DNA from 2 places in the Caulobacter sp. GW821-FHT10A06 genome. Region 2 is predicted to be linked to the other one. Evidence: riboswitches for the same ligand, from Rfam matches in the RefSeq annotation. Region 2 holds a riboswitch; the other holds the start of a gene.
The links. Region 2 has a riboswitch for glycine ahead of AC07NF_RS05865 (TonB-dependent receptor domain-containing protein). Riboswitches for the same ligand answer to the same signal wherever they lie in the genome.
Positions count from the first base shown of each region.

Region 1 (16,010 bases), on a different contig from region 2:
CTGTCGTTCCTGATCCGCCCGATCACCCTGGGCCTTCGTCTGTTCGGCAACATGCTGGGCGGCCACGTCGTGCTGAAGATCTTCGCCGGTTTCGTGATCGCCCTGGGCGGTCTCGGCGTCCTGGGCTGGGCCGGTTCGGCCCTGGCCCTGACCTCGGTCGTCGCCCTGACGGCCCTCGAGTTCATGGTGGCCTTCCTGCAGGCCTTCGTGTTCGCGGTGCTCGCATGCGTCTACATCAACGACGTCGTGCACCTCGACAGCCACTGATCAACCTTTAGTCTTTCCAACAAATACCCTTCCAAGGAGTCTCTATCATGGACGCTGCTGCAGCTAAGTACATCGGCGCTGGCCTGGCCATGCTCGGCATGATCGGCGCGGGCGTTGGCCTGGGCGTGATGTTCGGCAACTACTTCCAAGGCGCCCTGCGTAACCCGACCGCCGCCGCTCAAGAGCGCCCGATGCTGTTCCTGGGCATGGCTCTGACGGAAGCCCTGGGCATCTTCGCCCTGGTCATCGCCTTCCTGATCCTGTTCTCGTAATCGGATCCTGGGGAGCGCGGACGCTTCGTTCGGAAGCGCCGCGCTCCTTGTCTTATTTTTTTGCGTCCTCTTGATGCGGGCCGGTTTCCGGCCTGTTCGCGGACGCTCTAGCTGAGAGGCGCCTTCGCCCATGGCGACGGAACATCACGGCACGGTCGAGACGACTGAAACCCCCAAGCACGAAAGCGGCGGCCTTCCGCAGCTGCAGTTCGAGCACTGGGGTGGCCAGATCGTTTGGCTGCTGCTCATCTTCGCCGTTCTCTATGTCGTGCTGTCGAAGGTGCTCCTGCCCCGCGTCAGCGGCGCGATCGACGAGCGCGGCGGCAAGATCGCCGGCGACATCGCCGACGCCCGTCGCATGAAGGACGAGGCCGAAGCCCAGGCTCGCGCCGCCGCCGCGGAAGTGGCCGAGGCGCGCGCCAAGGCCCAGAAGACCGCCGCGGACGCCAAGGCCAAGGCCACGGCCGAAGCCGCCGAGCGTCAGGCCAAGGAAGAGGCCGCCCTGGCCGAGAAGCTGGCCGCGGCCGAAGCTTCGATCCAGGCCGCCCGCGACCAGGCCATGAGCCAGGTCCGCGTGGTCGCCGAAGAGACGGCCGGCGCGATCGTCGAGAAGCTGACGGGCAAGGCGGCCACGGCCGCTGAACTCAAGTCGGCTCTGGCTTAAGGAGCTGACGATGGAACACGAATCCCTGTTCAGCTTCTCGAACCCGGAATTCTGGGTTCTGGTCGCTCTGGTGATCTTCTTCGGCCTGCTGGTCGTGCTGAAGGTCCTGCCGGGCGCGCTGTTCGGCGCGCTGGACGGCTATGCCGCCAAGATCAAGGCCGAGCTCGACGAAGCCCAGCAACTGCGTGAAGAGGCCCAGGCCCTGCTCGCGGACGTGAAGGCCCAGCGCGAAGAAGCCGAGCGCCAGGCCACGGGCATGCTGGAAGCCGCCAAGGCCGACGCCAAGCGTCTGGCCGAGGAAGCCAAGGAAAAGCTCGAGGAGCAGATCAAGCGCCGCGCCGAGATGGCCGAACGCAAGATCGCTCAGGCCGAGGCGCAAGCCGCCGCCGACGTGAAGGCCGCCGCGGTGGATCTCGCCGCCCAGGCCGCCGAAGCGGTGCTGACGGCCCGTCTGGCCGGCGCCAAGAGCGACCCGCTCGCCGACGCCGCGATCAGCCAGCTGGGCTCCAAGCTGCAATAGCAGCGGGCTTAGGCGAACAAGACAGAGGGCGCGGATCGCAAGGTCCGCGCCCTTTTCTTTGGCGTAATACCCCTTCGCGTACCCACCCGTCTTGAATAACCCAAACCGGGTACCACCTAAGCGTTGCTTTTGGTGGGGTAGCGTCAATGTCCTTCCTGTCTCAGCCCTTCTTCCACAACGAGGAAGCCGCCTATGAGTACGTGGAGAGCAAGCTGTGGCCTGAGGGCCCGGTTTGTCCCCACTGCGGTGGCGTTGAGCGCATTGGGAAGCTGAAGGGATCCAGCACCAGGATCGGTGTCCACAAGTGCTACCAGTGCCGAAAGCCGTTCACCGTGAAGGTGGGCACTGTGTTCGAGAGCAGCCACGTTCCGATGCGGTACTGGCTTCAGGCTATCTGGCTGATCAGCTCATCGAAGAAGGGGTTCAGCTCAAATCAGCTGTCTCGGGTTCTGGGCGTCACGCTGAAGACGGCCTGGTTCATGAGCCATCGGATCAGAGAGGCCATGAGCGCCGCATCTCTTCCCATGTTCGGTGTCAACGGCGGAGCCGTGGAGGTGGACGAGACCTTCCTTGGCGTCGAGCCTGGGGCCCCAGTGAAACGATCCTTCCACCACAAGATGAAGGTGGTGAGTGTTTTGGACCGAGAGGCCAAAACGGTTATCAGCACCGTCGTGAATGACGTCTCTCCCACCACCATCGGCGCCATTTTGGACGAGCACGTTTCTCGGAATGCTCACCTGATGAGTGACGAAGGGAACGCCTACAAGACACTGGGTCCTAAGTTTGCCGCTCATGGCGTCGTGCACCATGGCCGCAAGGAGTACGTCAACGCGGATGATCCCTACATCCACACCGAAACGGTGGAGGGGTTCTATTCGATCTTTAAACGCGGGATGCGCGGCATATATCAGCACTGCCAGAAGATCCATCTTCAGCGGTACTGCAACGAGTTCGATTTCAGGTATAATCACCGTACGGCCAAGGGCATCGATGATGCTGGCCGATCCGAAGCTCTCTTGATGGGCGTTGTGGGCCGACGGCTCACCTATCGCCAGATGGTCGAAGGCTCATGCCGCGGAACACATTCGACGACCCAGACCAAAGCCGACGGTTCCTCGACGCGGCACAGGAGCAGGTGGAGAACGAAGCCCTCTCGGTGGAAGAATCGCGCGCCAGGTTCGAGGCCACCGTCGGTGCCAGCCGCGTAGACCCTGAGCCTGGTTCAAGAGCTGCCATCATTGAGAAGCAAACGGCTGAATTCAGCCGCAGGATGCTAGAGCGCGCCTTGAGCAAACAACCGAAGCGGGCCGATTAGCCCCTGCAATGCTCCCACTGCGTCGTTGGCAGCTACCCTATCGACACCAAGCAGTGGCAGGGCATCTACCATCTCCAGGGCAGTCTCAGCGGCGTTTAAACCCTGCTGTGGGCTCCACGTCCCTGATGTGATCAGGTGAGTGAGAATTGCGTGCGACAGCGCAAACGCCGCGAGTCCGTATCCATCAGCCCCAGGCTCACTATCCATAGAAACCTCCTCAGGTGACAAGCACGCGCCATAGACGCATAGTCGCCGCTGTCGCGCACGAGGTTTGGTCACTGAGTCGCGACGCGCAATCGCGCGTGAACACAGGTCTCCGGCATTTTGTCGGGCGGCCTGCTCAATAAAATACCTGTCTCAGGGAATACGCAGGACGCGCTTCCCTGTGTTCGCGCGTGACCAACCGTCCCGGCTTGCGGTCGGGCGAACACAGGGGTTGTTCATGCGTGCCTGCCTGCTGGCAGCGACGATCTGCGTCGCTGCGTCCTCGACCCATGCCCAAGAGATCGTGAAGCCGACTTGGCTCAAGCAGCCAACGGACAAGGACGTTATGCGGTACTACCCGCATGATGCAGCCAAGGCTCGCGTCACAGGGCAAGCCGTCATCGATTGCAAGGTCTCCGCTAAGGGGACCGTCTACGACTGTGGTGTCGTTTCCGAGACGCCATCAGGATACGGCTTTGGGGGTGCCTCGGTGGCTATGTCCAGGATCTTCCGCATGACCCCCATGCTCGTTGATGGGCAACCGTCAGACGGAGGCCAAGTCACCATTCCTGTGAACTTCGACGTCCCGAAGACCTGGCTCCAGAAACTGGCTGACAATCTAGCCAAGGCCCCCTAAGGCCGCTTGGGTACGCCAACGGGCATTACGCCTTTTCTTTTGCCCCTCTTTTTTTGGCAGCATCCGTAACCTGAAGTGTAGAACGGAAGGACGATGACCAAGCTGCTGCCCGGCGATCCCGCGCCGTCGTTCTTCGCCGTCAGCCACGGCAATCCCCGCTATGCGTTCGATGTCGCGGCCGGGCGCTATCTGCTGCTGGCCCTGGTCGGCGACGGCGACGAGGCCTTCGCCGATCTGGTGGAGCAGGTGCTGAACGAACAGGCCGAGCGCTTCGACGGCGAAAGCCTGGCCTTCTTCGGCCTGTTGCGTGACACCGAGCGCTGGAACCGCCGCGAGGACCGCCTGCCCGGCGCCCGCTGGCTGCTGGACGAGGCCGGCGCGGCCTTCACCGCCCTTGGAACGGCCGACGACCCGCGCTGGTCGGGCTGGATCCTGGTCGACCCGAACTTCCGGATTCTCGCGACCCTGCCCGCCGACCAGACCGAACGCCTGGCCCGCAGCCTGCCCGGGCTGCCTCCGGTGGCGACCCATGCCGGCGTCGAGCTCCACGCGCCCGTGCTAGTCGTCCCACGCCTGTTCGAGCCCGAGCTGTGCCAGATCCTGATCGCGGCCTATGAGGCCGATGGCGGCGAGGCGTCGGGCTTCATGCGCGAGGTGGAGGGCCGGACCGTCGAGATCCGCGATCCCAACCACAAGATCCGCCGCGACCTGATCCTGCCGCCGGGCGAGCTGCGCGACGCTGTCCGGGCCCGGATCCAGCGCCGCCTGGCCCCGCAGATCGCCAAGGCCTTCCAGTTCGCCGCCACGCGCATGGAGCGCGACCTGGTCGCCTGCTACGACGCGGCCGACCATGGCTTCTTCCGGGCGCACCGGGACAACACCACCAAGGGCACCGCCCATCGCCGCTTCGCCGTGACGATCAACCTGAACGCCGAGGACTACGAGGGCGGCGACCTGCGCTTTCCGGAGTTTGGTCCCCGCACCTATCGCGCCCCGACGGGCGGCGCGGTCGTGTTCTCATGCTCGCTGCTGCACGAGGCGCTGCCGGTGACCCGGGGCAAGCGCTACGCCTTCCTGCCGTTCCTGTACGACGAGGCGGGCGCCCAGGTGCGGGAACGCAATGCCGAGCATGTCGGCGTCGACGGCTACCGCTACACAGCCTGAATCGAGAAGCTCTGCTCGATCAGCGTGGCCTGGCCGAAGATGGTCATGAAGGCGATGTCGGCGGCGTCGCGCCCGGTGGCGACGCGGACCATGCCCTCGATCGGCGCCAGGCCCGTGGCGTCGATCAGCCGCCAGCGTCCGCCCAGATAGACCTCGGCGATGGCGTGCAGGTCCGGCGGCTCCAGCCGCCAGGCATAGGCGCTGACCGCGCGGGCCGGGATGTCGGCGGCGCGGCACAGGCTGATCGCCAGATGGGTGAAGTCGCGGCAGACGCCGGCGCGGTCGACCAGGGTGTCGACGGCCGTCGTGGCCGCGTCGCTGACCCCGAAGCAATAGTCCACGTGCTTGGCGATCCAATCCAGGATGGCCATGACCTTGCGCCCGCCCTTCAGGTCGCCGAACTCGCGCTCGCAGAACCGCTCCAGCCGGTCGGACGGCGCATAGCGGCTGGCGCGCAGGAAGGGCAGCACCTCGCTGGGCAGGTCGCGGATCGCCATGGCCGGGGCGTCGGCCAGGTCATGGTCGCGGTGCATCACCTCGACCTGGGCCCGGTAGAGCGCGTTCACCCGGCCCGACGCCGTGAACACCGTACGCCGTTCGTGGGTGACGGGATCGTCGACCCGCACGGCGTCGACATTGGGCCAGAAGGTCAGGGCCTCGGAATGGACCATCTGGTCTGGCCCATGCGCCGCCTCGATCAGCAGCAGCACCTCGCACGGGGTGGCGAAGTCGTAGGTCAGCGAGGCTTCGACGTCGAAACGCATGAGGTGTCCTGGGGGCGATGGCGGCGGCGCGCCTGCTACAATTCCCATGGACCTGATGGGTTCAGGACGATCTTGGCGGTCAGGCCGGCTTGGCCATCTTCCGCGCCACGTACTTCTTCACGCGCTTGCGGGTCTTCTTCAGCAGCCGCCAGCGGGCCCGGCGCAGGACCAGTTTCTCGGTGCGGAGCATCTGCTGCCAGACGACCAGCAGCACCTCGGGCTCGCGGCGCATCAGGCGGCGGATCGGGAAGACCAGCTTGGGGTGGCGCTTCTGCCAGCGGATGAAGGTCTTCCGCGCCTGGAACGAGTAGCGCAGCACGATCATCAGGCCGATGACCAGCAGCGGCAGGCCCACATGCCCCGGCAGCGGTGTCAGCACCGCCCCGGCGATGATCACCAGCGTGCCGAAGCCGATGGCGATCCAGCGGAAAGCGCGGGCCGCGGACTCGCGCAGCAGCAAGGCCAACCGCGCGCGGCGCCGGACCCTGTGCTTGATGTCGATCGTGGAGGCGGTGGCTGTCACCGTCCGGCTTGCTTCGCGGCGGCGCGACGCTTGAACGACTTGCGCCAGCGGGCGGCCATGCGCCACTTGCGCGGCACGATCAGGCGCTCGACGCGCAGGGCCTGTTGCCAGGCCACCAGCACGACCTCGGGCTCGCGACGCAGAAGGCGACGCAGCGGGAAGATCAACTTGGGATGGGCGTGCTGGAAGCGGACGAACTGCTTGCGCGCCTTGAACGAGTTGCGCAGCACCAGCATCAGGCCGACCACGGTCAGCGGCAGGCCCATGGGGCCCGGCAGCGGCGCGATGACGATGCCGCCGATGACCAGCAGCACGCCCAGCGTCACCAGGATCACGCGCAGGAATCGCGCGATGAGCTCACGGGCGAGATCATCGGCGGTGCGGCGGGCGCGCGGCATGGCGAGGGCGATAGCAGTCATTGGGAGGACTAAACGGGCTTGCGCTCCGCTTGCTCCCTGGAAAAGCCAGAGCGCCCCGACGCGCACCCCCGATATGTGGACCGATGAGGGCGCCGTAAAGGCGCCCTCTGGTCGCAACAGGGGTATGGTGTTTGCTATTCAGCCGCCAGTGGCGCTTCTGCCACAGGTTTCCACCTCAACCGGGGCTTGCGGGCCGCTTGGGTCTCGTCCAGGCGCCGGAGCGGCGCGTGGAATGGGGCGCCCTTGAAGCGCTCGACCTCGCCCGCCTTGGCCGCGCCGGCCAGCAGACGAAGCGCTTCGATGAAGCGATCCAGCTCCTGCTTGCTCTCGGTTTCCGTCGGCTCGATCAGCATCGCGCCGTGGACGACCAGCGGGAAGTACATGGTCATCGGGTGGAAGCCCTCGTCGATCATCGCCTTGGCGAAGTCGAGCGTGGTCACGCCGGTGCCTTCCAGCCAGCTGTCGTCGAACAGGGCCTCGTGCATGCACGGACCTTCGGGGAAGGCCGGGCTCATCACGCCCTTCAGCTGGGCCTTGATGTAGTTGGCGTTGAGGACAGCGTCCTCGGCCACCTGACGCAGGCCGTCGGCCCCGTGGCTCAGCATGTAGGCGTAGGCGCGGACGTACATGCCCATCTGGCCATGGAAGGCGCTCATGCGGCCAAAGGCGGTCTTGGCCCCCTCCTCGCCCGCGTGCTCGACCATTGAGAAGCCGTCATCGCCGTGGGTCAGCCAGGGGGTCGGGGCGAAAGCCGCCAGGGCCTCGCTCAGCACCACCGGACCCGCGCCCGGACCGCCGCCGCCGTGGGGCGTCGAGAAGGTCTTGTGCAGGTTGATGTGCATGGCGTCGACGCCCAGGTCGCCCGGACGCACCCGGCCGACGATGGCGTTGAAGTTGGCGCCGTCGCAGTAGAAGTACGCGCCCGCCGCGTGGGTCAGGCGGGCGATCTCGACGACGTCGCGCTCGAACAGGCCGCAGGTGTTGGGGTTGGTGACCATGATGGCGGCCACATGGTCGCCCAGCTTGGACTCCAGGTCGGCCAGGTCGACGCGGCCGTCATCGGTCTGGGCGATCTCGACGACGGTGTAGCCGACGAAGGCCGCCGTGGCCGGGTTGGTGCCGTGGGCGCTGGTCGGGGCCAGGACGGTCTTGCGATGGCCGTTGCCGGCCGCCTCGTGGGCGGCGCGGATGGCCAGCAGGCCGCACAGCTCGCCGTGGGCGCCGGCCTTGGGGCTGAGCGCGACGGCGGGCATGCCGGTCAGGGTCTTCAGCCAGTGGGCCAGGCGGTCCATCAGCTGCAGGGCGCCCTGCACGGTCGACTGCGGCTGCAGCGGGTGGATGTCCGAGAAGCCCGGCAGGCGCGCCATCTTCTCGTTCAGGCGCGGATTGTGCTTCATCGTGCACGAGCCCAGCGGATACAGCGCCAGGTCGATGGCGTGGTTCTTCTGGCTCAGGCGGACGTAGTGGCGGACAGCTTCGGGCTCGGACAGACCCGGCAGGCCGATCGGCGCGTCGCGCAGCAGGCCGGCCAGGTCGCTCGACGGGGCGGCGGCTTGCGGCAGGTCGACACCGGTCTTGTTCCAGCCGTCCAGTTCGAAGATCAGGGCTTCGTTCTGCAGCAGGCCGCGATTGCCCGTCAGGGTCTCGTGACCGCCGGCATCGTTGGCGGTTTCGGGGCGCGTGGGGCGGCCGACGTTGTTCATGCTCATTGGCCCACCGCCTTGGTCAGGATCTTGGCGAAGAAAGTGATGTCGATGTCCAGCGTGGTCTCGGTAGCCGCGACCAGCAGCACGTCGTCCAGGCCCGCGCCCGCGTCGAGGCGCGAGAACGGCACGCCGGCGATGACGCCATGGCCGGCCAGGGTCTCGACCACATCGGCGGCGTTCTTCGGCAGACGGATGGCGAACTCGTTGAAGAAGCGCGGGGTCAGGACCTCGACGCCCGGCACCGCCTTCAGGGCGTCGCGCAGGGCGACCGCTTTCTGGTGGTTCAGGGCGGCCAGCTGGCGCAGGCCGGTCTCACCCAGCAGGCTCATGTGGATGCTAAACGCCAGGGCGCACAGGCCGCTGTTGGTGCAGATGTTCGACGTCGCCTTGTCGCGGCGGATGTGCTGCTCGCGGGTCGACAGGGTCAGCACGAAACCGCGCTTGCCATCGGCGTCGACGGTCTCGCCGCACAGGCGACCCGGCATCTGGCGGACGAACTTTTCCTTGCAGGCGAAGAGGCCGACATAAGGACCGCCGAAGTTCAGGCCGTTGCCGATCGACTGGCCCTCGGCCACGGCGATATCCGCGCCCATCTCGCCGGGCGACTTCAGCAGGCCGTACGAGACGGCTTCGGTGGTGACCACGATCAGCAGCGCGCCGGCGGCGTGGGCGGCCTCGGCGATCTTGGTGACGTCGGTGACGGTACCGAACACGTTCGGGGTCTGGACGACGACGCAGGCGGTGTCGGCGTCGATGGCGGCGATCACCGCGTCCTCGGCGTCGACGGCCGCCGGCATGGCCTGGGTCGAAACACCGGCCGCGTGGGCCAGGGTCTCGATGGTCTCGATATAGTGCGGGTGGACGCCGCCCGACATCACCGCCTTGTTCCGGCGGGTGACGCGCTGGGCCATCATCACGGCCTCGGCCGCGCCGGTCGAGCCGTCATAGAGCGAGGCGTTGGCCACCTCCATGCCGGTCAGGGCCGCGACCTGGGTCTGGAACTCGAACAGGACCTGCAGCGTACCCTGGGCGATTTCCGGCTGGTAGGGCGTGTAGCTGGTCAGGAACTCCGACCGCTGGATGATGTGGTCGACCGTGGCCGGCACGTGGTGGCGATAGGCGCCGGCCCCGCAGAAGAACGGTCCCTCCCCCGCCGAACGGTTGCGACGGGCCAGGCTCGCCATCTCGCGCTCGACTTCGATTTCGCCGGCATGCAGCGGCAGGTCGACGGTTCCGTCGCGGCGGGCCGAGGCCGGCACGTCGACGAACAGGTCGTCGATCGACTTCACGCCGATCGCGCCGAGCATCTCGACGCGGTCTTCGGGGGTCAGGGGGAGGTAACGCATGGTCTGCTTTCGCGAGAACGGAATTAGAGGGTGGCGAGGAACGCTTCGTACGCGTCGCGGTCCATCAGGGCGTCGACCTCGGCCGGGTTCGACAGCTTGATCTTGGCGAACCAGCCGCCGCTTTCCGGCAGGGCGTTGACGGTTTCCGGCGCGTCGCCCAGCTCGGCATTGCCTTCGACGACTTCACCCGACACCGGGGCGTAGACGTCCGAGGCGGCCTTGACGCTTTCGACGACAGCCAGGTTCTCGCCCTGCTTCACGGTCTTGCCGGCTTCCGGCACTTCCACGAACACCACGTCGCCCAGTTGCTCGGCGGCGTAGGCGGTGACGCCCACGGTGGCGATACCGTCCTGGACGACGACCCATTCATGATCTTTGGTGAAACGCATCTCTGTCGGCCCTTGATTAGAGTTTGCGGACGTAACGGTTGGCGACGAACGGGGTAGCCACGACCTCGGCGGCCGCCTGCTTGCCACGAACGATGACCTTGAGCTTCGTGCCCACGGCCGCATAGGCCGGCGGGGCGAAACCGATGGCGATGGGGAAGCCCAGGCTGGGGGCGAAGCCGCCGCTGGTCACCTTGCCGATGACATTGCCTGCTTCGTCGGCGATCTCGGCGCCTTCACGGGCCGGGGCGCCTTCCAGCACCTTCAGATTGACGCGGACGCGCGACAGCTCACCGGCCAGCTCCTTGCCGATCCGGGCCGCGCCCAGATAGTCGCCGGCCTCGCGGCGCGACTTGCCGACGGCGAAGTTCAGCCCGCCCTCGATCGGCGAGACGGTCTCGTCCAGGTCGTGGCCGTACAGCGGCAGGCCGGCCTCCAGGCGCAGGCTGTCGCGGGCGCCCAGGCCGATCGGCTTGACGCGTTCGTCGGCCAGTAGGGTATTCCAGATGCGCTCGGCGGCGTCGGCCGGGACCGAAATCTCGTAGCCGTCCTCGCCGGTATAGCCCGAGCGCGAGATGATCGCGTCGACGCCAAAGGCGGTCAGGGCGACGGTGTCCATGAACACCATGCCGGCGGCTTGCGGCACATGAGCGGCCAGGACGGCGGCGGCCTCGGGACCTTGCAGCGCCAGAAGCGCGCGATCTTCCATGCGCGTCACCGTGGCCTCGCCGGCCAGGGCGTCGGCGATGATCTTGTAGTCGTTGTCCTTGCAGGCGCCGTTGACCACCACGAACAGGCCATCGTCGTCCGGACGCGCGGTCATCAGGTCGTCGATGATGCCGCCCTCGGCATTCAGCAGCACGCCATAGCGCTGCTTGCCGGCCTTCAGGCCCTGATAGTCGGCCGAGACCACCTTCTCGAAGCTCTTGGCCGGGTTATCACCACGCAGCCGGGCCTGGCCCATGTGCGAGACGTCGAACAGGCCGGCGTGCTCGCGGGTCCAGAGGTGCTCCTTCAGCACCCCGTCCTTGTACTGCACCGGCATGGAATAGCCGGCGAACGGCACCATGCGCGCGCCCAGCGCCACGTGGGCGTCGAACAAGGGGGTCTTCTTGAGGTCTTGATCGGACACTGGGCAGGCTCCTAGCGGGGTCGGCGAGACGACCGGCGTCCGCCGGTTGGTCGCGCCCCCGCTGTCCCTTGTGCCTGAGAGATTCCGGCCTTCCCCCTCTACTGTTTGGGGTCGGCCTTGCTCCTTCGGCGAGCCCCCTTTCCGGAGGCTGCTTTCCAGCGTTTCTAAACCCGCGCGGTCCTTTTGCCTGAGCGTTTCCGGGGCGGTTGCGCCTTCGGCCTCGGGAGCGAATCCCGATGTCTCCCGCGAGGGTCGTCGGGGTCAATGCGGGAGGGCTGCCCCTGAGTCAAGCGCGGCCTAGAGATCCCCGAACCAGTCATCCTCGCCGATCGGCGGACCGGGCGGCGTGACGACCTTGGCCTTGCCGTCCTCGACCAGGGCGGCCAGGCGGCCGCCGCTCTCGTCGGCGACGATCCCGGCCAGGGCGCGAGCCTGGGCGCGGTCGGCCGTGCCGCCGGTCGCGGCTGCCGTCAGCCCCTTGCCCCAGTCGGCCAGCCGCGCGCGGATCACGGCGGCGGCCGTCGGCGACAAGCTCTTGTCGTTGAGCGCATCGGCCAGGCTGACCACCATCCGCTGGCGAACGCGGCGGGCCAGCTCCACCTGACGACCGGTCGCCTTGCCGTCGAAGGCGGCGAAGGCCAGGGCCTTGTCCAGCAGGCCTTCCACGCCCGGCTGGGCGGCGTCACGACGCTTGGCCTCGACTAGGCGGTTCAGGCGCGCCGGCGCGAAGAGATCGCTCCAGACCATGTCGGCCGCGACCTCGGCTGTGGCGGGCAGGTCGAACACCGGCCCCTGTTGGAAGGTCTCGATCTCGTAGGCGTGGTCAGTCCCCTGCGACTGGCCCGAGGTCAGGACGTCCAGGGTCTTGTCGGAGAGGTCCAGCGCGACCGGCGTCACCGTCTTGAGCAGGGCGTCGATGGCCGCAGCCTGGCGGGCGGCCGGGACCGGCTTGCTGGCCTCGTGGCCGTCGCCCTGCGCGCCATAGGTGAAGTCGACCCCGCCGACCAGCTTGGCCGTCGCGTCGACCTGGTAGCGGTGGAAGATGTAGATCGGCACGACGATGCGGCGCAGGTCCGCCACCGACGCGCCCTTGGGCAGGTTGCCCAGGCCGAAGCGGTCCAGGGCGATCTTGCGCACAGCCATGATCTGGTCGAGCTCGGCGACAGGATCGGCGCCGTTGTCCCACACCGCGCCTAACGGATGCGGCGTGTCCGCAGCGCGCGCGTCCTCGTCGGAGACATAGCGCAAGCCCTCGGCCTGGCTCTTGTCGGCCTTCGCCTTCAGCCAGGCCTTCTCGTCGACGCCCGCCGGCGCGACGCCGTACAGCCAGTCGATGACGAACCTGTCCCAGGCCCCGATCCCGCGCCCATAGGCGTCGGAGAAGTCCAGCTGGCCGTCCTTGATGGCGACCTTCGGCCCTGGATAGTCCATGACCGAGGCGCGGCCGGCATAGGTGCTGGCCGCGAAATTGTGCTGCAGGCCGATCGAGTGGCCGATCTCGTGCGGCGACAGCTGGCGGATGCGGGCCAGCGAGATCTCGATCGGATCATTCGGCCCGCCCGTGCCGGTCTTGTCGGCGCCCAGCAGGCCCTCGAAGATCAGCCGATCCTGGCGGATGCGGTCCGAGCCCAGCAGGACGTCGCCCTTGATGATCTCGCCCGTGCGCGGATCGACCACCGCGTGGCCGTACGACCAGCCGCGCGTCTGGCGGTGGACCCAGTTGACGACGTTGTAACGGGCGTCCAGCGGGCTGACCCCATCGGGCAGCACCTCGACCTTGAAGGCGTCGATGAAGCCGGCCGCCTCGAACGCCTGGTTCCACCAGCGGCCGCCCTCGACCAGGGCCGAGCGCACCGGCTCGGGCGCGGCGCGGTCGACATAGAAGACGATCGGCTTCTTGACCGGCGAACGGGCGGCGGCGGGATCGGTCTTCTCCAGGCGGAAGCGGTGCGCCAGGCGATAGACCACCGGCTCGTTCAGCGGCGCGGAATAGTCCGCCACGGTGTGGTCGATGACGCCGACACGCGGGTCGTTCTGGCGCGGGACGTAGCCCGGCTCGGGCAGGGCCACGAACGAGTGGTGCAGCACCAGGGTGACGTTGCGCGGATCCGGGACGATGCCGCGCACCTCCGATCCCGGGTCGTCGCCGACGAAGGTCTCGACCGCCTCCAGCTCGACGTTCAGCGGGAAGACGTTGACCTCGCCGGTGTCGGCATAGGACAGGCCGTCGTTCAGCCGGAAGTCGCCCTGCTTGCTGCGCTTCAGGGTCTTGGCCACGCCTTGAGCGTCACGGACCAGGAAGCTGGTGACATCGACCAGCAGGCGACCGTCCGCCCCCTCGGCCTCGATGGCGTTGGACCAGACGCTGGAGACCGGGAACGAGTCCTTCACCGCCGCCTGCTCGTCGACCGAGCCGCGGGGAGCCAGGAACCCCCAGTTCTCGAACTGAGCGATGACCTTCCCGCCCACCTTGCGGAAGGCGATGATCTGGGTGTCGCCCGGCGCCGAGCGATCCAGGCCGGTCGGGTTCGAACCCAGGCCCGCGCGCAGATAGGTCTGGTAGAGATACCGCCCCGCGATCCCGTCCGCGCCCGGCTTGGGCAGCAGCAGCAAGACCTTGCCGTCCTTCTTGTCGACGAAGACCGGGACCAACCCGTCCTTGCGCTCGAGCCCAGCGGTGGCTTCGGAGAACTTGTCGGTGGGCTTGGATTTGTCGGCGGCCAAGGCCGGCGCGGCGATCGCACTCACGCAGACGCTCGCCATCAACATGGCGACCACGGACGACTTCATAACCCCTCCCGAACGCATAAAAGCGCCGGGACTGTCCTGCGCCCTCGCGGCGATTGCAACCGCCGGAGGGCGCGGAGAGAGCTACATCCGCTCGGGCGCTTCGATACCCAGCAGGTCGAGCGTCAGCTCTAGCTGCCGTAGCGTCGTCTCGGCCAGCGACAGGCGCGAGGCCCGCAGCTCTTCGGTGTCGGCGCTCATGATCGGGCAGGCGGCGTAGAACTTCGAGAAGGTCTGGGCCAGCTTGTAGGCGTGCTCGGCCACGAAGTTGGGGGCCTTCTTGTCGTAGGCTTCCTGCAGGGCGCCCTCGAAGGCGTCCAGCAGCATGGCCAGGTCGCGCTCGGCCGGTTCGTGGATCACGATCCGGCCGGCGGTCGCGCCGGCTTCGGCGGCCTTGCGCAGCACGCTCTTGATGCGCACCGACTGGTACAGCAGGTACGGGCCGGTCTTGCCCTCGAAGCTGGTGAAGCGGTCGAGGTCGAAGACGTACGAGGTGCCGCGGAAGTTCTGCAGGTCGGCGAACTTCAGGGCCGCCACGCCAACCTTGTGGGCGGTGTCTTCGAACTGGGCTTCCGACAGCTCGGCGCCCAGGCCGGCTTCGCGCAGGCGCTCACGGGCCTTTTCGCGGGCCATCTCGATCAGGTCATGCAGCTTCAGGACGCCGCCGGCGCGGGTCTTGAAGGGCTTGCCGTCCGTGCCGTTCATGGTGCCGAAGCCGATATGCTCCAGCGAGCCCTCGGTGGCGTAGTCGGCCAGATAGGCGGCGCGGAACACGGTCTCGAAGTGCAGGGCCTGGCGCTGGTCCACGCAGTAGAGGATCAGGTGCGGGTCGAACGACTTGCGACGATCCAGGATCGTGGCCAGATCGGTCGTGCCGTACATGGCCGAGCCTTCCGACGAGACGACCAGCAGCGGCGGCACGTCCTGCTTGTCGCCCTCGCGGGCCACGCGGACGATGCGGGCGCCCTGGTCCTCGACCAGCAGGCCCTTGTGCTCCAGCTGGTTGACCATCGGCTCGATCAGGTCGTTGACGTCGCTCTCGCCCTTCCACAGGTCGAAATCGACGCCCAGGGCGTGGAACTCGCGCTCCAGGGCCACGCGGCTGACATTGACGAAGTGGCGCCACAGCAGGCGGTAGCCGAAGCGGCCGTTCTGCAGTTCGGCGGTCGCCTTGCGGGCGCGCTCCTTGAAGGCTGGATCTTCCTTCTGGCGCACCGAAGCGGCCGGATAGATGCGGTCGAGGTCGGCTAGGGTGATGCGACTCTCGAACTCGGCCATCACCTTGGCTTCGTCGGCGGCGCTGAAGCCGCGCGGCGCTTCCGGCAGCTTGTCCATCAGGGCGCGGATGAAGGCGTCCTCGTCGACGATGGCCGAGATGAGCAGGCCCATCTGGAAGCCCCAGTCGCCGAAGTGGGCGTCGCCCACCACGTCGTCGCCGCGGAAGCGGTACAGGCGCTTGACCGACTCGCCGATGATCGAGGCGCGCAGGTGGCCCACGTGCATCGGCTTGGCGACGTTGGGGCCGGCATAGTCGATCAGGACGCGGCGCGGCGCTTCCAGCAGCTGGGCGCCGACGCGGTCATCCCCGGCGATCTCGCGGACGCGGGCCGACAGGGCCTCGTCGCTGACGCGCATGTTGATGAAGCCGACCCCGGCGATCTCCACCGAGGCCAGGCGCGGGTCGCCCTTGAGGATATCGACGACCTGCACCGCGATCTCGCGCGGATTACGCTTGGCGCTCTTGGCCGCCGCGAGGGCGCCGTTGCACTGGAAATCGGCCAGGTCGGGTCGGTCGGAGGCGGTGACGCGTCCGAACTCGGGAGGAAGTCCGGCGGCCTGGAAAGCGGCCGCGGCCGCCTCGCTCAAGGACCGCTTCAAATCGTTCATTGCTTAGTGGTCGTCCC
Region 1 is NZ_JBWKNY010000003.1:174,614-190,623, reverse strand. It holds gene AC07NF_RS08695 (F0F1 ATP synthase subunit A) at 1-267, shown strand, start outside; gene AC07NF_RS08690 (F0F1 ATP synthase subunit C) at 315-539, shown strand; gene AC07NF_RS08685 (F0F1 ATP synthase subunit B family protein) at 670-1,203, shown strand; gene AC07NF_RS08680 (F0F1 ATP synthase subunit B) at 1,214-1,723, shown strand; partial or broken gene AC07NF_RS08675 (IS1595 family transposase) at 1,870-2,775, shown strand; gene AC07NF_RS08670 (TonB family protein) at 3,481-3,879, shown strand; gene AC07NF_RS08665 (2OG-Fe(II) oxygenase family protein) at 3,973-5,043, shown strand; gene AC07NF_RS08660 (transglutaminase-like domain-containing protein) at 5,031-5,807, opposite strand; gene AC07NF_RS08655 (hypothetical protein) at 5,887-6,330, opposite strand; gene AC07NF_RS08650 (hypothetical protein) at 6,327-6,749, opposite strand; gene gcvPB (aminomethyl-transferring glycine dehydrogenase subunit GcvPB) at 6,884-8,458, opposite strand; gene gcvPA (aminomethyl-transferring glycine dehydrogenase subunit GcvPA) at 8,455-9,801, opposite strand; gene gcvH (glycine cleavage system protein GcvH) at 9,825-10,313, opposite strand; gene gcvT (glycine cleavage system aminomethyltransferase GcvT) at 10,207-11,319, opposite strand; glycine riboswitch at 11,485-11,575, opposite strand; gene AC07NF_RS08625 (zinc-dependent metalloprotease) at 11,617-14,109, opposite strand; gene AC07NF_RS08620 (arginine--tRNA ligase) at 14,191-15,993, opposite strand; gene AC07NF_RS08615 (Tat pathway signal sequence domain protein) at 15,990-16,010, opposite strand, start outside.
Region 1: it holds a riboswitch for glycine, as region 2 does, so the genes downstream of both, gcvT (glycine cleavage system aminomethyltransferase GcvT) here and AC07NF_RS05865 (TonB-dependent receptor domain-containing protein) in region 2, are expected to answer to the same signal.

Region 2 (16,010 bases):
CTCGCCCAGGTCGCGACCGCCTTCAACCGGTACTCCAGCGACCGGCTGTTCCTAGCCTCGGGGGCCGAGCTGGACAGTGTCCGGATCTCGGGATCGTTCCGGTATGACGGCACGCGGGAGTTCGCTAACGCCTTGCGGGCCGGCTTTGGCCTGCGCGTCCGCCAAGTCGACGAGACCACCTGGGAGATCGCCGAGTAAGCGTCGCGGGCCGTCGGCGCTCGATGAAATTTTCAAGACAAGGTGAGGCTTTCGGCGCCGCCGCAGTTCCTGGGGGTGATCGGTCGACGGGGGCCGGCGATTGCCTAGGAAAGTACGATGACGAACCGAGTTTCCCACGCCGCCGGTCTTCGCCGCGGCCTGATGGCCTGCTGCGCCGTCGCCGTCCTGGGCGCCGCCGCGCCGGCCCTGGCCCGCCAGACGAGCGCGCCGGCCGTAGCCTTCACCCTGCCGACCCAGCCGCTGGAACTGGCCCTGCCGGCCTTCGCCAAGCAGGCCGACGTGCAGGTGCTGTATGCGTCCAACCTGGTGAAGGGCAAGCGCGCCAACGCCGTGGTCGGGACCCGCGCGCCGGCCGAGGCGCTGCGCGACCTGCTGGCCGGTTCGGGCCTGAAAGCCACTCTGACCGGCCCGCGCACCTTCGTGATCTCGGTGGAGGAAAATCCGGTCGTCGCCGAGCTGGAAGAAGTCGTCGTCACCGCCCAGAAGCGCTCGGCGCGGATCGAGAACGTTCCGATCGCCGTGACCGTCGTCGAGGGCGGCGACGCCCAGCGACGCGGCATCACCAACGTCGCCGACCTGGTCGACCAGGTGGCCGGCGTGTCGGTCAATTACGCGTTCGGCGGCACCAACTACGGCCTGATCAGCATCCGCGGCATCGGCGGCGCCGACGACTACAAGCCCAACGGCAACCCCTCCGTCGCGATGCATGTCGATGGCGTCTACCAGACCTCGAACGCCTACCTTGGCATGCCGTTGTTCGACCTCGACCGCATCGAGGTGCTGAAAGGTCCGCAAGGCACGCTGTACGGCCGCAACACCACCGCGGGCGTCATCAACGCGATCACCCGCGGTCCCGGCGACGTGCTGGAGGGCTCGGGCCGCGTCGAATACGGCAGCTACGACTATACCGAGATGGAAGCGTCGGTCGGCGGTCCGGTCAGCGAGAACCTGGGCGTGCGCCTGGCCGTGCTGGCCCAGAACGGCGGCGGCTTCATGGACGGCGCGGGCGCGGGCCTGCTTGCGGGGTTCCGTCCGTCGGTGCGTGGCGTGGTCCAGACCCAGGTGCCGGCGCTGGTCGATCCGGGCCGTCGCGAGGGTTTCGGCGACAAGGACCTGGTCGCCGGCCGCGCCACTTTCGACTTCAAGATGGCCCCCGAGAGCGATTTGGTCGTGAAGCTGTTCGGCAGCCGCGATCGCGGCGACACTCGCCAGTACGACCGCATCTCGCGGGCGCAGGACGCCACGGTCGCCAACGCGGGTGAGAACGACGATCCCTACGAGTTCTATTCGGTGGGCTATCCGACCCAGCGCATCGACATCTATGGCGGCTCTACGACCCTCAGCCACAAGGTCCGCGAGAACCTGAACTTCACCGCTGTTGGCGGCTGGCAGGGCAGCAAGCGTTCGGTGCAGGGCAATGGCGACGGCTCGCCCTATCCGGCGTCGTACTTCGACGCCAACGAGAAGCTCAGCCAGTCGTCGCTGGAGCTGCGGCTGGCTGACGATACCGGCGGCAAGCTGGATTGGATCGCCGGCGCCTTCTACGTGACCGACGACGTCAAGTTCGACACCAACTGGATCAGCTATTCGGCGCTGACCAACTACGACAACCTGCACCGTCAGGAACGCAACAGCTTCGCCCTGTTCGGCCAGGTCGACTACCGCCTGATCGAGCGCCTGCAGATTTCGGCGGGCCTGCGCTACACGCGCGACAACGCCCACTATGTCGGCCGCAACGTCGACCACAATCCGTGGGGCATCAGCACCTTCACGACCACCTTCGCCACCACCAACCCGTTCTCGTGGGACGAGAAGTTCGAGGACGACAACGTCTCGGGCCGCCTGACGGTGAAGTACGACGTCACCTCCAACCTGAATATCTTCGTCTCGGGCGGCACCGGCTATCGCGGCGGTGGCTTCGACGGCACCTCGATCTTCACCGTGGCCGAGACCAAGCCGTTCGCCTCCGAGACCGTGCGCGCCTACGAGGCTGGCCTGCGCTGGAGCACGCCGCGCCTGCGCCTGTCGCTGGACGCCTTCGACTATCGCTTCAGCGAACTGCAGGCGACGACGCGTCTGGCCAACGACACCAACGGCCGCGCCAATGTCGGCAAGGCCAGCAGTAAGGGCATCGAGGTGGCGCTCAGCGCCCAGTTGTTGCGCACGCAGCGCCAGGGCCTGACCTTCGATGTCAACGCCGCCTGGCTTGATACGGAGGTCCTGTCGTTCTCGTCGAACCGCGTGGCCGACGTGCTGCAGACGGTCGGCGACCCGCTGCCCGGCGCGCCGGACGTGTCGGCCACCGCCAGCCTGAACCACAGCGTCACCCTGAAGGACGGCTGGTCGCTGCGCAGCCGCCTGGGCGTCACGCACCACGGCGAGGAGTCCAACCGCCTCAACGCCACGCCGGGCAACACGGCCAAGGCCTACACGTTGGTCAACGCCCGGGTGGACCTGGCGACGCCCTCGAACTGGACGGTCTATGCCTATGGCCGGAACATCACCGACAAGGTCTATTTCCCCGAGCTGAACGGCGCGGCTCGCCTTGTCGGCGCGCCGGCCACCTACGGGATCGGCGCGCGGTTCGACTTCTGATCCTTGGGCGATCCGGTCCGTCCGGGCCGGGTCGCCTCCTATCTCTGACTGGACCCTCGCGATGTCTTTGCTGACGCGCCGCGCCGTGATGGCGGCCTCGACCGGCCTCTTCCTAGCGCGCGCGACGGCGACGCGAGGGCTGGAGATCCGTCGCGCCGCGCCCGCCGAGCCATTCGCACTAGGCGTGGCCAGTGGCGATCCGTCGACCGACGGCTTCGTCCTGTGGACCCGCCTCAGCGCTGGCGGCGCGCCGCTGGACGTCCCCGCGGTGCCGGTCGCCTATGAGGTCGCCGAGGACGAGGCGTTCCGACACATCGTGCGACGCGGTCGCCGGGCGGCCAGTCCCGCCCTGGGCCATGCCGTGCACGTCGAGATCGAGGGCCTGCGTCCGGGGCGGACCTATTGGTATCGTTTCCACGCCCTGGGCGCGGTCAGCCCGGTGGGACGCACCGCCACCGCGCCGGAGCGCGCCGAGCGCGCGCGGATCGCGGTCAGTTCCTGCCAGCACTTCGAGTTGGGCTGGTTCGCCGCCTATCGCGACATGGTCGCCGCGCAGCCCGACCTGATCGTCCAGTTGGGCGACTACATCTACGAGAACAGCTACGCCCAGTTTCCGAAGGTTCGCACCTTCGACGCGCCCGAACCTATGGACCTGGACGGCTATCGCCGCCGGCACGCGATCTACAAGTCCGACCCCGACCTGCGCGAGGCTCATCGGCTGGCGCCCTGGGCCGTGACTTGGGACGACCACGAGGTCGAGAACGACTATGCGGATCTGGCCAATCTGAAGGCGTTGGATCCGACCGTCTTCGCGCGCCGGCGAGCGGCGGCCTATCAGGCCTATTTCGAGCACCTGCCCGTGCGGCCCAGCCTGTGGGCCCAACCCGACGGGCCTAGGCTCTATCGACGTCTGGCCTGGGGCGATCTGGTCAGCCTGCCGGTGTTGGACGGGCGACAGTATCGCTCGGTCCAGGCCTGCAATCCGCCGGGCCAGAGCGGCAACCGTGCGCGCCGCGATTGTTCCGCGCTAACCGCGCCCGACCGCACCATGCTGGGCGCGGCCCAGGAGACCTGGTTGGACGAGACCCTGAAGGCCGAGCAAGGGCGCTGGACCCTGCTGGCCCAGCAGACCGTGGTCGCGCCGATCGAGACGCCGGACGGCGTGATGTCCGACCAATGGGACGGCTATGCCGCCGCCCGTGACCGCCTGATGCGCAGCCTGACGCGCCCTTCAGTGCGCAACGCCGTGGTCCTCAGCGGCGACATCCACGCCTACATGGTCAACGACCTGCGCAATGGCGGACCCGACACGCCGCCCGTGGCGACAGAGCTGGTGACCACATGCCTGGCCGCCAGCCACGCCCCGAAAGCCCGCTATGGCGACGTCCGCGCCCGCAACGCCGACGTCCGCTTCGCTGACATCGAGCGCTCGGGCTACACCTTGATCGACGCCACGCCCGAGCGGCTGGAGGTCGATCTGCGCACCGTCGCCGATCAGGCTGATCCTAGCGGCGGCGCCACGAGCCTGGCGCGGGTCCTGATCGAGGACCAGCGGCCCGGCGCGCAGATCGCCATCGGCGGATAGCCGCACGTCCGGTTCGTGATCCGTTGTCGACGCTGTCGTAAATCGGTTACCGCCCCGACCTAGTCCTCCGGCGACACTCACCAGAGGGGCGTTGCATGTCCCGGCGCATTCCAAGGCTCGAGGTGATCGAGGCCTTTGTCGAGGCGGCCCGCGCGCCCAGTTTCCGCATCGCCGCGGACCGTTGCGCCTTGAGCCCCGCCGCGTTTTCCCGGCGCATCCAGGCCTTTACCGCCTTTGTCGGTCACGAGGTCTTCGTGCGCTATCCGGGCGGCATGCGCCTGACCGAGGCCGGGCAGGCGTGCCTGGACACCCTGGAGCCGACTTATCGCGCCATTCTCGGCGCCGCGCGTGATCTGGAGGCCAAGCCGGTCGCGCAGAAGATCAGCATTTCGTTGTCGCACTCGCTGGCGGTCGGGTGGCTGATCCCGCGTATCGAGCGCTTTTACGCCCTTCACCCTCACATCGAGGTGGCGATCGTCACCGCCCGCACCGCGGAGGCGATCCGCACCGGCGTCGCGGACCTGGGCCTTTGCGCCGGGGATGTCGACGTGACGGACCTGTATGCCGAGATCCTTCTGCAGGGGTGCATCACGCCCGTCGCCTCTCCCGAGGTCGCTCGCCGCCTGCGCGACGGGACCCGCCGATTGGCCGACGAGCGCCTGCTGACCTTCTCCCAACACCAGGACATGTGGGCGTGGTGGTCGCGCGAGGCCGGAGTCGACTGCGGCCTGCCGCGCGAGGCCAGCACGTTCGACATGGCCCAGGCGCTGTACGAGGCCGCCGCCGCCGGGCTTGGTGTCGCGCCAGGTATCGACGTGATCATAGCCGGCCACCTGAGCTCGGGCCGGCTGGTCGAGCTGGGCCTGCCGGCGGTGCGATATCCCGGCGCCTACCGGCTCGTCGCTAAGCCCAGCCGCCTGCTGAGCAACCAGGTCGCGCCGTTGTGGGCCTGGCTGAAGGACGAGGCCGCCCGTGACCGGCGCCCGCAAGCGCCGGTCCGAGCCGTGGCCTGAGCGCGCCTACCTCGGCGCATCCATGGCGGCGATGACCAGGTCGGCCATCCGATAACCCGCGATCGCCACCCGTCGCTCGGCCACGCCGCGCACCTTGGTCCAGTAGGCGTCCGAGGTCGGCTGGGCGCCGGCCGCCGTCGGGCTGGTGGGCGAGCGCGCTGGCAGGGCGAACGACAGGGCCAGGGCGTGGCTCTCGTCATGGGCCCAGGCTTTGAAGTCCGGCCCGGAGTTTGCCGGGACGATCGGGGCCTTAAGTTCCTCCAGCGCCGCGCGCGGATGCAGGGTCTCGATCTCCCGAGCCCGCGTATCGGCGTCGGCGGACAGGCCCGAACGGCTGATCGCGTCGTCCCACAACCAGTGCAGGGCGATCGGCTCGTGGGGCGGCAGCGGGTCGATCACGAACTGCCGGCCCGCGCCGGCGTCGCCAGCGGGATAGGCGGCCGAGAACAACTCGGTCGTGTGGAACGGCTGGTGGATGTCGCCGGTCACGTGCATCAGCCAGCACAGCGCCGACGCCTTCTCCGCCGGCGTGGCCGAGGGATCGCCCAGGGTGCGGTAGTTCAGGGTCAGGCCCTCCAGCGCCTCGCCGGTCGGACGCCCGGCCCGCGCCGCCACCTTGGCCTTGGTCGCCGCTGGGGCGTCGGGCTCGACCGCCGGCCACAGGGTGATGTGCCAAGTGGGGTGGTCATAGGCCGTCTGCCGCGCATCGTCTGGCCAGCGGGCGCACTCCAGGAACATCCGCCGCACGCGTTCACGGCCGGTCGTGCGGTCGACCGCCACCTGGAAGGCGCCCCGGTCAGGATGGGCGTCCAGGATCGCGCCGATGGTGTCGATCAAGTCGGGGCGGCGCTTCTCGATCTCGTCATAGGCGATGGCGGCGGTGACCATGTGCCCTGGCCGCGTCCAGGCGCCGGCGGGACCGGCGGCAAGCGCGAGGGCGACGAGCGAGCAGGCGGCTTTGCGCAGCAGGGTCATGGTCAGAACTCCGCCGACAGACGCAGGAAAAATTCACGACCGTTGAAGCCCATCGGATCGAACTCGCTGTAGGGGCGACCGGTGGCCTCGCCGGGAACGCGGTTAGGATAGGTGTCGCCGGCGTTGATCACCCCGGCCGTCACGGTCAGGGCCTGGGTCACGCTCCAGGCGGCCGAGAGGTCCACCGAGGTCTTGCCCGGCATCCGCATCGAGCCGGTCCCGAACGGGATCGACGTCGAGCCGAAGTCGGTGACGTCGGCGCTGAACCGCCAGGCGCGCCAGGAAAGCTCGGCATTGACCAGGGCCTTCAGGTGCGGCTGGGCGTCGGCCACGGCGTCGATCGAGGCCGGGCCCAGCAGAGGGATCGAGGGCAGCACAGGGTTGGTCCGGATCCGCAGCGGATCGGTGTCGAACGCGCCATAGCCCACCGTCAGGGCCAGACGGGCGTCCTGCGTCAGGCGCGTGTCCCAGCGCAGGGTGGCTTCCCAGCCCTGGGTGCGGGTGTCGGAGGCGTTGGTGAAGAACCGCGCCACCGCCGCGTTGGTCACGCCATGCGCGGCCAGGATCGCCGCCACCTGCGGACCCTGCAGGTTCTCGGTCATCGCGATGCGGTCGTCGATGTCGATGCGGAACGCGTCGAGGCTGAAGGTCAGGCCGTGGCCCGGCGTCAGGACGATGCCGGCCGAATAGTTCTTCGACTTCTCCGGACGCAGTGGACTGGACCCCAGGGCCACCGAGACCGGGTCGGTGACCGCGAAGTTGCCGACGTTCTGCAGCACGCCGTTGTTGAGCTGGCTGGTCACCGTCGAGAAGTATTGCTGCTGCAATGACGGCGCCCGGATGCCGGTGCTGACGGCCGCGCGCAGGGCGATCAGCGGTGCCGGTCGCCAGAAGGCGGTCAGCTTGCCGGTCGTCGCGTCGCCGAAGTCGCTGTAGTCCTCGAAGCGGGCGGCCGCGCCCAAGTTCAGGCCCTCGATCGGGCTCAGCTCGGCGTCGATGAAGGCGCTACGGCCCGTGCGGTCCACATCGACCGGGGAAGGCGGGTGGAAGCCCGGGAAGCCCTGGGCGCCCGAGAGCGTGTAGGAACCAGGCTCGCCCGGGACCAGTTCGTAGGCCTCGAACCGATGCTCGACACCGGCCGCCAGATTGGCCCCCGCCATGACATCCAGCGCCCGGCGGACCGTCAGGTTGACCAGGTTCTGGCGGTAGCGCGCGCCGCCGCCGTAGAACGCCTTCGGGCTGGCGGTCCCCAGCGAGGTGTTGACTGTGTTGGAAACGTCGTAGTCGCCGTTGGAATAGCCGTAGGTGTCGGTCAGCTCCCAACCCCAGCCGGCCAAGGTCCCGCGCATGCCGACATTGGCGCCCAGGTCCTTGAGGTCGAGATTGACGATCGGCAGGAAGCCATTGGGATAGAAGGCCGGGAACACGGTCGGCGCCCGGAAGAGGGGGCTCATCTCCGACTCGCGTCGGCCCAAGGTCAGATAGCCCAACGCCGCCATGCCGCCCTTCAGCGGCAGCTCGGCGTTGGCGACGGCCTGGACGTCGGTGCTCTGGGGATCGCCCAGGGTCGACGTGACACGGCCGAAGCGCGGATCGATCTCGGCGGCGTTGGTGTCGCCCCGGTCACGGACCTCGGTCGACAGGGTGACGAAGCCGCCATCGCCCAGCGCGAAGCCCTGGCGCGCCGTGGCGATGAAGGTCTTGCCCTCGCCGTTCTGGGTCTGGCCGTATTGAACAGAACCATGCGTACCGCCGGGCTCGTCGCGCAGCACCAGATTGATGACGCCGGCGATGGCGTCCGAACCGTACTGGGCGGCGGCGCCGTCGCGCAGGATCTCGACCCGCTTGATCGCCGTCAGCGGGATCATGTTCAGGTCAACGGGCACCGAGCCGCGGAAGGCGCCGTTGTTGAAGGTGATGATCGAAGACGCGTGCCGGCGCTGGCCGTTGACCAGCACCAGGGTCTGGTCGGGAATGAGGCCGCGCAGGGTGAACGAGCGCGCGCCGGTCGAGGACGGCCCCGACGAGGTGCGCGGATAGTTGAACGACGGCGACATGAATTCCAGCGTCTTGGTCAGGTCGTTCTGGCCGCGGGCGGCCAGGGACTCCGCGCTCAACACGTCGACCGGCACGGCGGTGTCGGTCGCCAACCTCGGCGCCCCGCGACTGCCGATCACCACCAGTTCCGAAACCTGGCCGTTCGTCTCCGTCGAAGTCGATTGCGCCCAGGCGGGTCCTGCCGCCAGGAGCGCCGTTGCGCCCATAAGCCACTGTCGTCGCATAGCTCGAAAACCCCCATTTTGCTGTCGGCGGGGGGCTTATCGATCGAGGATCTTCGATCGTCGATCGCAATGATTGCAACGGCGATTGCTTGCCACGCAACGGCTTGCCGGTCTGGCCGCGGCTCATCACGCAAGGCGAAGATGACGGTTCGTGAAAGGGCAAAGCGCCTTCTTGTGTCGCTTCGTCAAAGACCCAGCACGGTGAAGGTGATCTCGGCGACCAAGCCTGGCTTCGATGTCCGACGGCGAAGCGAGACGCCGATCTCCAGGCGCTCAGTGATGGCGCGGACGATGGCCAGGCCCAGCCCCGCACCCTGGGCGACACTGCTGGCGCTACCGCGACTGAAGGGGGCGAAAAGGCGTTCCAGATCCGCTTCGCTGACGCCCGGGCCGTGGTCCCAGATGACGACGTTCAGGGTGTCGGCCTTGGCGAAGGCGACGATGCGGGTCTTTCCGCCGCCATAGGCGCAGGCGTTGAAGATCAGGTTCCGCAGCACCTCGCCGACTAGCACCGGATTGCCGCGGGCGAGGGGAAGGCCTGGGGGCAGGCGCGCCAGAACCTCGACATCGGGAAAGGCCCGCACGGCCTCCAGTTGGATCGTGATCAGCAGGGCGGCGAGGTCGGCCTCGCCCTCGGCCGCCGTGGCTTCCGAACGGGCCAGGGCCAGGAACTGTGACAGCACCTGGCGCAGGTTGGCCGCCGCCTGGCGAGAGTCGCCCAATAGGGCCTTGTCGCGCGGCGTGGCGGCGGTGCGCTCTAGCAGGGCCAGGTTGGCGACGATCACCGACAGTGGCGTGCGCAGCTGGTGCGAGGCGTCGGCCGAGAACCGCTCCAGCGCTCGGGTGAAACGCTCCAGGCTGCCCATCAGGTGGTTGAAGGCCCCGACCACCGGCGACAGCTCGGCCGGCGCGCCTGTGGCGTCAACCGGCGCCAGGTCGGGGCGCGAGGCTTGGGCGCGAGTCGTCAGGTCGGCCGTGAGGCGGCGCAAGGGCGCCAGGCCCCAGCCGACGGCGGGAATGACCAGGACGCCGGCGACCACCACCAGCAGCACCGGCAGGCCGATCAGGCTGGACAGCAGCTCGCGCTCGCTGGCCTTGCGCGAATCCAGGCTCTGAGCCACGGCCACGACGACGGGCTCGCGCACGCCCGGCACCAGCACCGTCGACTGGGCGATGCGCACCTCATAGCCGCGCATCCTGGCGTAGTTGAAGTTGGTCTCGTTCGGTGCGGGCGCGGGCAGGCGGGGCAGGTCGCCATAGCCCGTGACCAGGCGCGGGCCCTGGCGCACGGCGTAGAACACCGCGTCGCGCTCGGGGCTGTCCAGCAAGCCCAGCGCCCACGGCGGCAGAGCCACCTGGGCCTGGCCCTCGCGCACGCCGATCTGGGCGACGATCGAGGCCGCCGAGCCGGCCAGCAGGCGGTCCGACGACTTCTCGACGACGGCGTGGGCGGCCAGGGCGCCGGCCAGGGCGAGCGCCGCGCCCAGCAGGGCCAGGGGCGCGACCTGGGCCAGCAGCAGGCGGCCGACCAGGCTGGGATGGGCGCGGCTCACGGGTCGAGCCGGTAGCCCACGCCGCGCAGGGTGCTGAGGCGCGGACCGTCCGGCGCCAGCTTGCGCCGCAGGCGGCCGACATGGATGTCCAGGGCGTTGGGCGAGGGATCCTGCTCGTCGGGAAAGACCTCGGCGGCCAGGCGTCCGCGCTCGACCACGCGGCCGGGGCGCGAAGCCAACACCTTCAGCGCCGCCCACTCGCGCGGACGCAGGTCCAGCCGCCGCTCGCCGATCCAGGCCGCGCCGGCCTCCCAGTCGCAGGCCAGGGTCCCGACATGGATGGTGCGGGCCGCATAGCCGCTTTTGCGCCGGACCACGGCGCGCACGCGGGCCACCAGCTCGAACGGGTCGAAGGGCTTCAGCACATAGTCGTCCGCGCCCATGTCCAGGCCGGCGATGCGGTCGTGCACGGCGTCGCGGGCCGTCAGCATGACAATCGGCGTCAGCACGCCTTCGCGGCGCAGCTGGCCCAGGATCTCGAAGCCGTCGATGTCGGGCAGGCCGATGTCCAGGACAATGGCCTCGAAGTCGCCGCCGGCGGCCAGGGCCAGGGCGGCTTCGCCGGTCTCGGCGCAGATCGCCTGGTGCCCCTCGCTCTCCAGCGTCGCGGTCAGCGAACGGCGTAGAGGCGGATCATCCTCGACAACGAGTATCTTCATCGGGGATGTAGGGACCGAACGCGGGAAGGAGAAAGCGCCATCCGACGCCGATTGCCACGAGCGGTCAAGAGACGCGGGCTGCTGGCCGCCGCGCTGATGCTCGCCTCGGCGCTGGCGGGCTGCGCGCCCAAGCATCCTGGGCAGGAGACGAGCGGCTGGGACGTACGCGCCGCCGAGCGCGAGGGCGAGGTCGTCGTCTACGCCAATACCGACGTCCACCAGGCGATCGGCGAAGGCTTCCACCAGCGCTTCCCCAAGATCAAGGTCCGGTTCGTCGAGCTGGCCGCCACGCCAATGCGCACGCGCCTGATCGCCGAGATCGACGCCAACAAGCCGGTCGGCGACGTCGCCTGGAGCTCGTCGATGGACATCCAGGTCAAGCTGATCAATGACGGCTACGCCCAGACCTATCGCAGTCCCGAGGCGAAGGGTCTGCCGGCCTGGGCGGTCTGGCGCGACCAGGGCTATGGCGTCACGGCCGAGCCGATCGTTTTCGCCTACAACAAGAAGGCGCTGAAGGCGTCGGAGGTCCCGCGTAGCCACGCGGCTCTGCTGGCGGCGTTGCGCGCTGACCCGGCGCGCTGGCGCGGCCGCATCGCCATGTACGATCCCGAAAAGAGCGGGGTCGGATTCATGTACATGTCCAGCGACCTGCAGGCTTATCCGGACGCCTGGGCGCTGTACGAGGAACTGGCCAAGTCGAAGCCGCGCCTGTTCGTGCCGGGCGCGGCGCTGCTGAACGAGCTGTCGGGGCCGGGGCTGCTGGTGTTCAATATGAACGGCTTCTACGCCGACTGGTGGGCGCGCCATCGCAACCCTGACGTCGGCTATGTGGTGCCGACCGACTATCACCTGTCGATTTCGCGGGTGGCCTTCATCACCCGCTCGGCGCCGCATCCCAAGGCCGCGCGCGTTTTCCTGGATTATCTGATGTCCGACGACGGCCAGAAGCGCCTGGCCGAGGCGCGGCTGACGCCGATCCGGCCGGTCGGCGGCGCGGCGACTCTCGGCCCCGGCGGACGGCCGATCCGCGTCGGGCCGGCCTTGCTGGCCAATTTCGACCAAGGCCGTCGAGCTGAATTGCTGGCCCGTTGGCACAACGCCGCCGCCGGTCGGTGATATATGTGCAAATATTAGGCTTTTGGCGCCTATAATTTGCGCATTCATAGGCGGGTGGCCTAAGCGTCGCTGTTTTTCGGGGGCCATGCCAAACGGTCCAAACTGTCACGGACCTGTCACGGCCGCGAACCTGGGCGAGAGCCGACGAGCGAACCGCGTGGCCTCGGGTTGAGCTTGGGAATTTCCATCTCTCCGTTCGCAAACCTGGTGGGCGTTTATGCCGCGCAAGCGGCTTTTGACGGGATCAAACGAAGCGTTCGTATTGGCCGGGTTCTCGCGGAAGAGATCGGGTTTTGGCCCGACGCCGAAGGCGCAACCGCCCCGGAAACGCTCAGGCACCAAGGACCGCAGAACACGAGGACGCTGGAAAGCAGGACCGCTCCATAAGCGAGCGGCCTCGCCGAAGGAGCAAGGGCGCACATGCGCCTGAATCTCTCAGGCCACGGGACAGCGGGGGCAGAGGAACGCCTGTGACGCCTGGAGGTGCTGACCTTCCGGCGACGCGCAACCGAACGCGGCCGAGCAACGGCCGTGGCGGGAGAGGGCGACTGTCGACTGCTGAAACAGAGGGGATCTCTTTTGAATTCTTCGCGTCAAACCCGCCGGAACCTGCTGCTGGGTTGCAGCCTGGTTCCCGCCGTCCTGGCCCTGCACGGCGCCGCCTTCGCTCAAGACGCCGCGGCCAAGGCCGACGACACCAGCGTCGCCGAGATCGTCGTCACCGGCTCGCGCATCGACCGCGCCGGCTTCCAGGCCCCGACCCCGACCGTGCGCGTCACCGCCCAGGACCTCGCCGTCGGCGCCCGTCCGAATGTGGCCGCCGCCCTGAACGACCTGCCGCAGTTCCGCGCCACCACCTCGCCGCAGACCACCGGCACCAACACCGGCGCGGGCAACGCTCCCGTCGACCTGCGTGGTCTCGGCATCAACCGCACCCTGGTGCTGCTGGATGGCCGTCGCTTCTCGGGCGAGAACGACCTCAACATGATCCCCAGCGTGCTGCTGAAGGGCGTGGACGTCGTGACCGGCGGCGCCTCGGCCGCCTGGGGTTCGGGCGCGGTCGCCGGCGTCGTCAACCTGTCCATCGACCGCACCTTCACCGGCTTCAAGTTCGGCATCGAAGGCGGCGAGTCGTCCTTTGACGACGCCAAGCAGATCCGCGTCGAAGGCGCGGCCGGCACGACCTTCGCCAATGGTCGCGGCCACTTTGTCATCGGCGGCGAATATCTCGACAACGACGGCGTCATTCCGAAGAACAGCCGCCCGAACATCGGCCGCTGGGCCACCATCTCGAACGGCGCGGGCCGCTTCATCCTGGCGCCCGACGTCGGCTTCGCGAATGCGGCCCCGGGCGGCCTGATCATGTCGGGCGTGCTGCGCGGCCAGACCTTCAATCCGGACGGCACCCTGCGCGCCTTCGACTACGGTACGGTGCAGGGCACGAACTCGATCGGTGGCGAAGGGCCATCGAACGACGACCTGTCGCCGCTGGTCACGCCGCAGAAGCGCTACGCCACCATGGCCAGCGCCACCTACGACCTGACCGACAAGGTCAAGCTGACGGCCGAGCTGCGTCGCTCGCGGATGTGGAACAACTACATCTGGTTCGGCGACCACAACCGCGGCAACCTGACGATCAAGTCGGACAACGCCTTCCTGCCGACGGCGGTGAAGACGGCGATGGCCGCCGCCGGCCAGACCACCTTCACCATGGGTCGCTTCAACACCGAGGCCTATCCGACGATCGACTTCGAGCGTGTCTCGACCCAGGGCACGATCGCCCTGGACGGCGAGCTCGACGGCGGCTGGCGCTGGAGCGCCTACTACAGCCACGGCGAGCAGGAAAACAACATCGACACCCCTGGGTTCTTCCTGACCCAGAACTACGCCAACGCCGTCGACTCGGTGATCAGCCCGACCACCGGCCAGGCGGTCTGCCGGATCGCCCTGAGCAACCCGACGACCAACTGCGTGCCGATCAACCTGTTCGGCCAGGGCGCGCCCTCGCAGGCGGCGCTGGCCTACGTCACCGGCACGCCGTCGATGCGCGAAACCAGCAAGTTGGACGTCGGCGGTTTCAGCCTGCGCGGCGAGCCCTTCTCGCTGCCGGCCGGTCCGGTCTCGATCGCTGTCGGCGCCGAAGCCCGCAAGGAGTCGGTCGATCGCACGGTCGGCGCTCTGGACACCGCCAAGGCCTTCACCTCGTTCAGCTTCTCGGCCATGGCCGGCAGCTTCAGCGTCAAGGAGGCCTTCGCCGAAGTGCTGGTGCCGGTGGTGCGTGACGTCCCGGTCTTCAACAAGCTGGAAATCAACGCCGCCGCCCGCATCTCGGACTACGACACCACCGGTTCGATCTGGTCGTGGAAGCTGGGCGCCACCAACGAGTTCTTCCCGGGCTTCCGTGGTCGCATCACCAAGTCGCGTGACATCCGTTCGGCCAACCTGACCGAGCTCTTCACGTCGTCGACGACTGGCTACAACACCCTGACCGACCCGACGAACAACTCCAGCGTCTATGTGCTGACCAACGGCGGCGGCAACCCGAACCTGAACCCCGAAACGGCCAAGACCTTCACCACGGGCTTTGTCTATTCGCCGCCGTCGATCTCGGGCCTGAGCATGTCGATCGACTACTTCAACATCAACATCGACAACGTGATCACCACGATCGCGGCCCAGGACATCGTCACCCGGTGCGCCAACGGCAACCAGGACCTGTGCTCGCGCATCACCCGTGACTCTGCCGGCACGATCACCCGGATCGTCTCGACCTACGTCAACCTGGCCAACTACAAGACCGACGGCTTCGACGCCGAGATCTCGTACTCGACCGCGTTCGACCGCCTGATCCCGGGCGCTCCGGGCCGCATCCGCGCCCGCCTGCTGGGCACCTGGATCAACAGCCTGACCACCAACGACGGCGTCAGCAAGATCGAGTACGTCAAGTCGCAGGGCTATTCGTTCGGTCTGGGCGCGCCCAAGACCCGCGCGAACGCCTCGATCGACTGGGCCGGCGACGTCTTCAGCGCCAACCTGCGCGCCCGCTACATCTCGGCGGGCAACTACAACAGCACCGTCGATCTGGTGAACAACCACATCAAGGCCTACACCTATTACGACCTGGGCCTTGCGGCGAAGCTGCCCGAGATCCGCGGCAACGCGATCGAGCTCTACGCCAACGCCACCAACCTGTTCGACAAGAAACCCCCGGTCAGCTCGCTGTACTCGCCGTACTACGACGTGATCGGTCGCTATGTGACCGTCGGCGCGCGGATGCGTTTCTAAGCCCGCCCGACACCGCGCCGCCGGCTGCTTCCCCCCAAGCCCCTCCCGCCGGCGGCGCTCCCCCTTTCTTCCGAGGCGTTCCTCACATGATTTCTCGCCACTCCCTGGCGCTGGCCCTGCTGGCCTGCGCCGCCGCGACGCCCTTGGCGGCGCAGACCGTCGCGCCGCCTGCCGCCGTCGTCATCGACGGCGCGCCGGCCATTCCACAAGAGCTGGCGGCCGCGACCGCGCCGTATCTGCAGTCCCGTCACGCTGACTTCCTGGGCTGGAACACGGCTGACCGTTCGATGCTGATCAAGACCCGCTTCGGCGGCTCGAACCAGATCCACATCGTGGCCAAGCCCGACGGCGACCGTCGCCAGATCAGCTTCGAGAACGAGCCGATCCTGGCCGCGGCCCTCTCGCCCAAGGGCGACACCCTGGTGATCCAGAAGGACAAGGGCGGCGACGAGTTCTACCAACTCTACGCCCTTGAAGCCGGCCGCCCGCGCCTGATCACCGACGGCAAGAGCCGCAACTGGTTCGGCGCCTGGTCGCCGGATGGCAAGCAGGTCGGCTACGCCTCGTCGCGCCGCAATGGCGCGGACATGGACCTCTACGTCGTCGACCCGAAGGACCCCAAGACAGACCGCATGGTCGCCCAGGTCACCGGCGGCGGCTGGAACATCGCCGACTTCTCCGCCGATGGCTCCAAGGCCCTGGTCCTGAACCGCATGTCGGTCAAC
Region 2 is NZ_JBWKNY010000002.1:395,187-411,196, forward strand. It holds gene AC07NF_RS05820 (FecR family protein) at 1-198, shown strand, start outside; gene AC07NF_RS05825 (TonB-dependent receptor) at 316-2,814, shown strand; gene AC07NF_RS05830 (alkaline phosphatase D family protein) at 2,876-4,399, shown strand; gene AC07NF_RS05835 (LysR substrate-binding domain-containing protein) at 4,495-5,412, shown strand; gene AC07NF_RS05840 (S1/P1 nuclease) at 5,419-6,387, opposite strand; gene AC07NF_RS05845 (TonB-dependent receptor plug domain-containing protein) at 6,390-8,537, opposite strand; gene AC07NF_RS05850 (sensor histidine kinase) at 8,855-10,222, opposite strand; gene AC07NF_RS05855 (response regulator transcription factor) at 10,219-10,881, opposite strand; gene AC07NF_RS05860 (ABC transporter substrate-binding protein) at 10,978-12,000, shown strand; glycine riboswitch at 12,268-12,358, shown strand; glycine riboswitch at 12,362-12,453, shown strand; gene AC07NF_RS05865 (TonB-dependent receptor domain-containing protein) at 12,580-15,285, shown strand; gene AC07NF_RS05870 (S9 family peptidase) at 15,372-16,010, shown strand, end outside.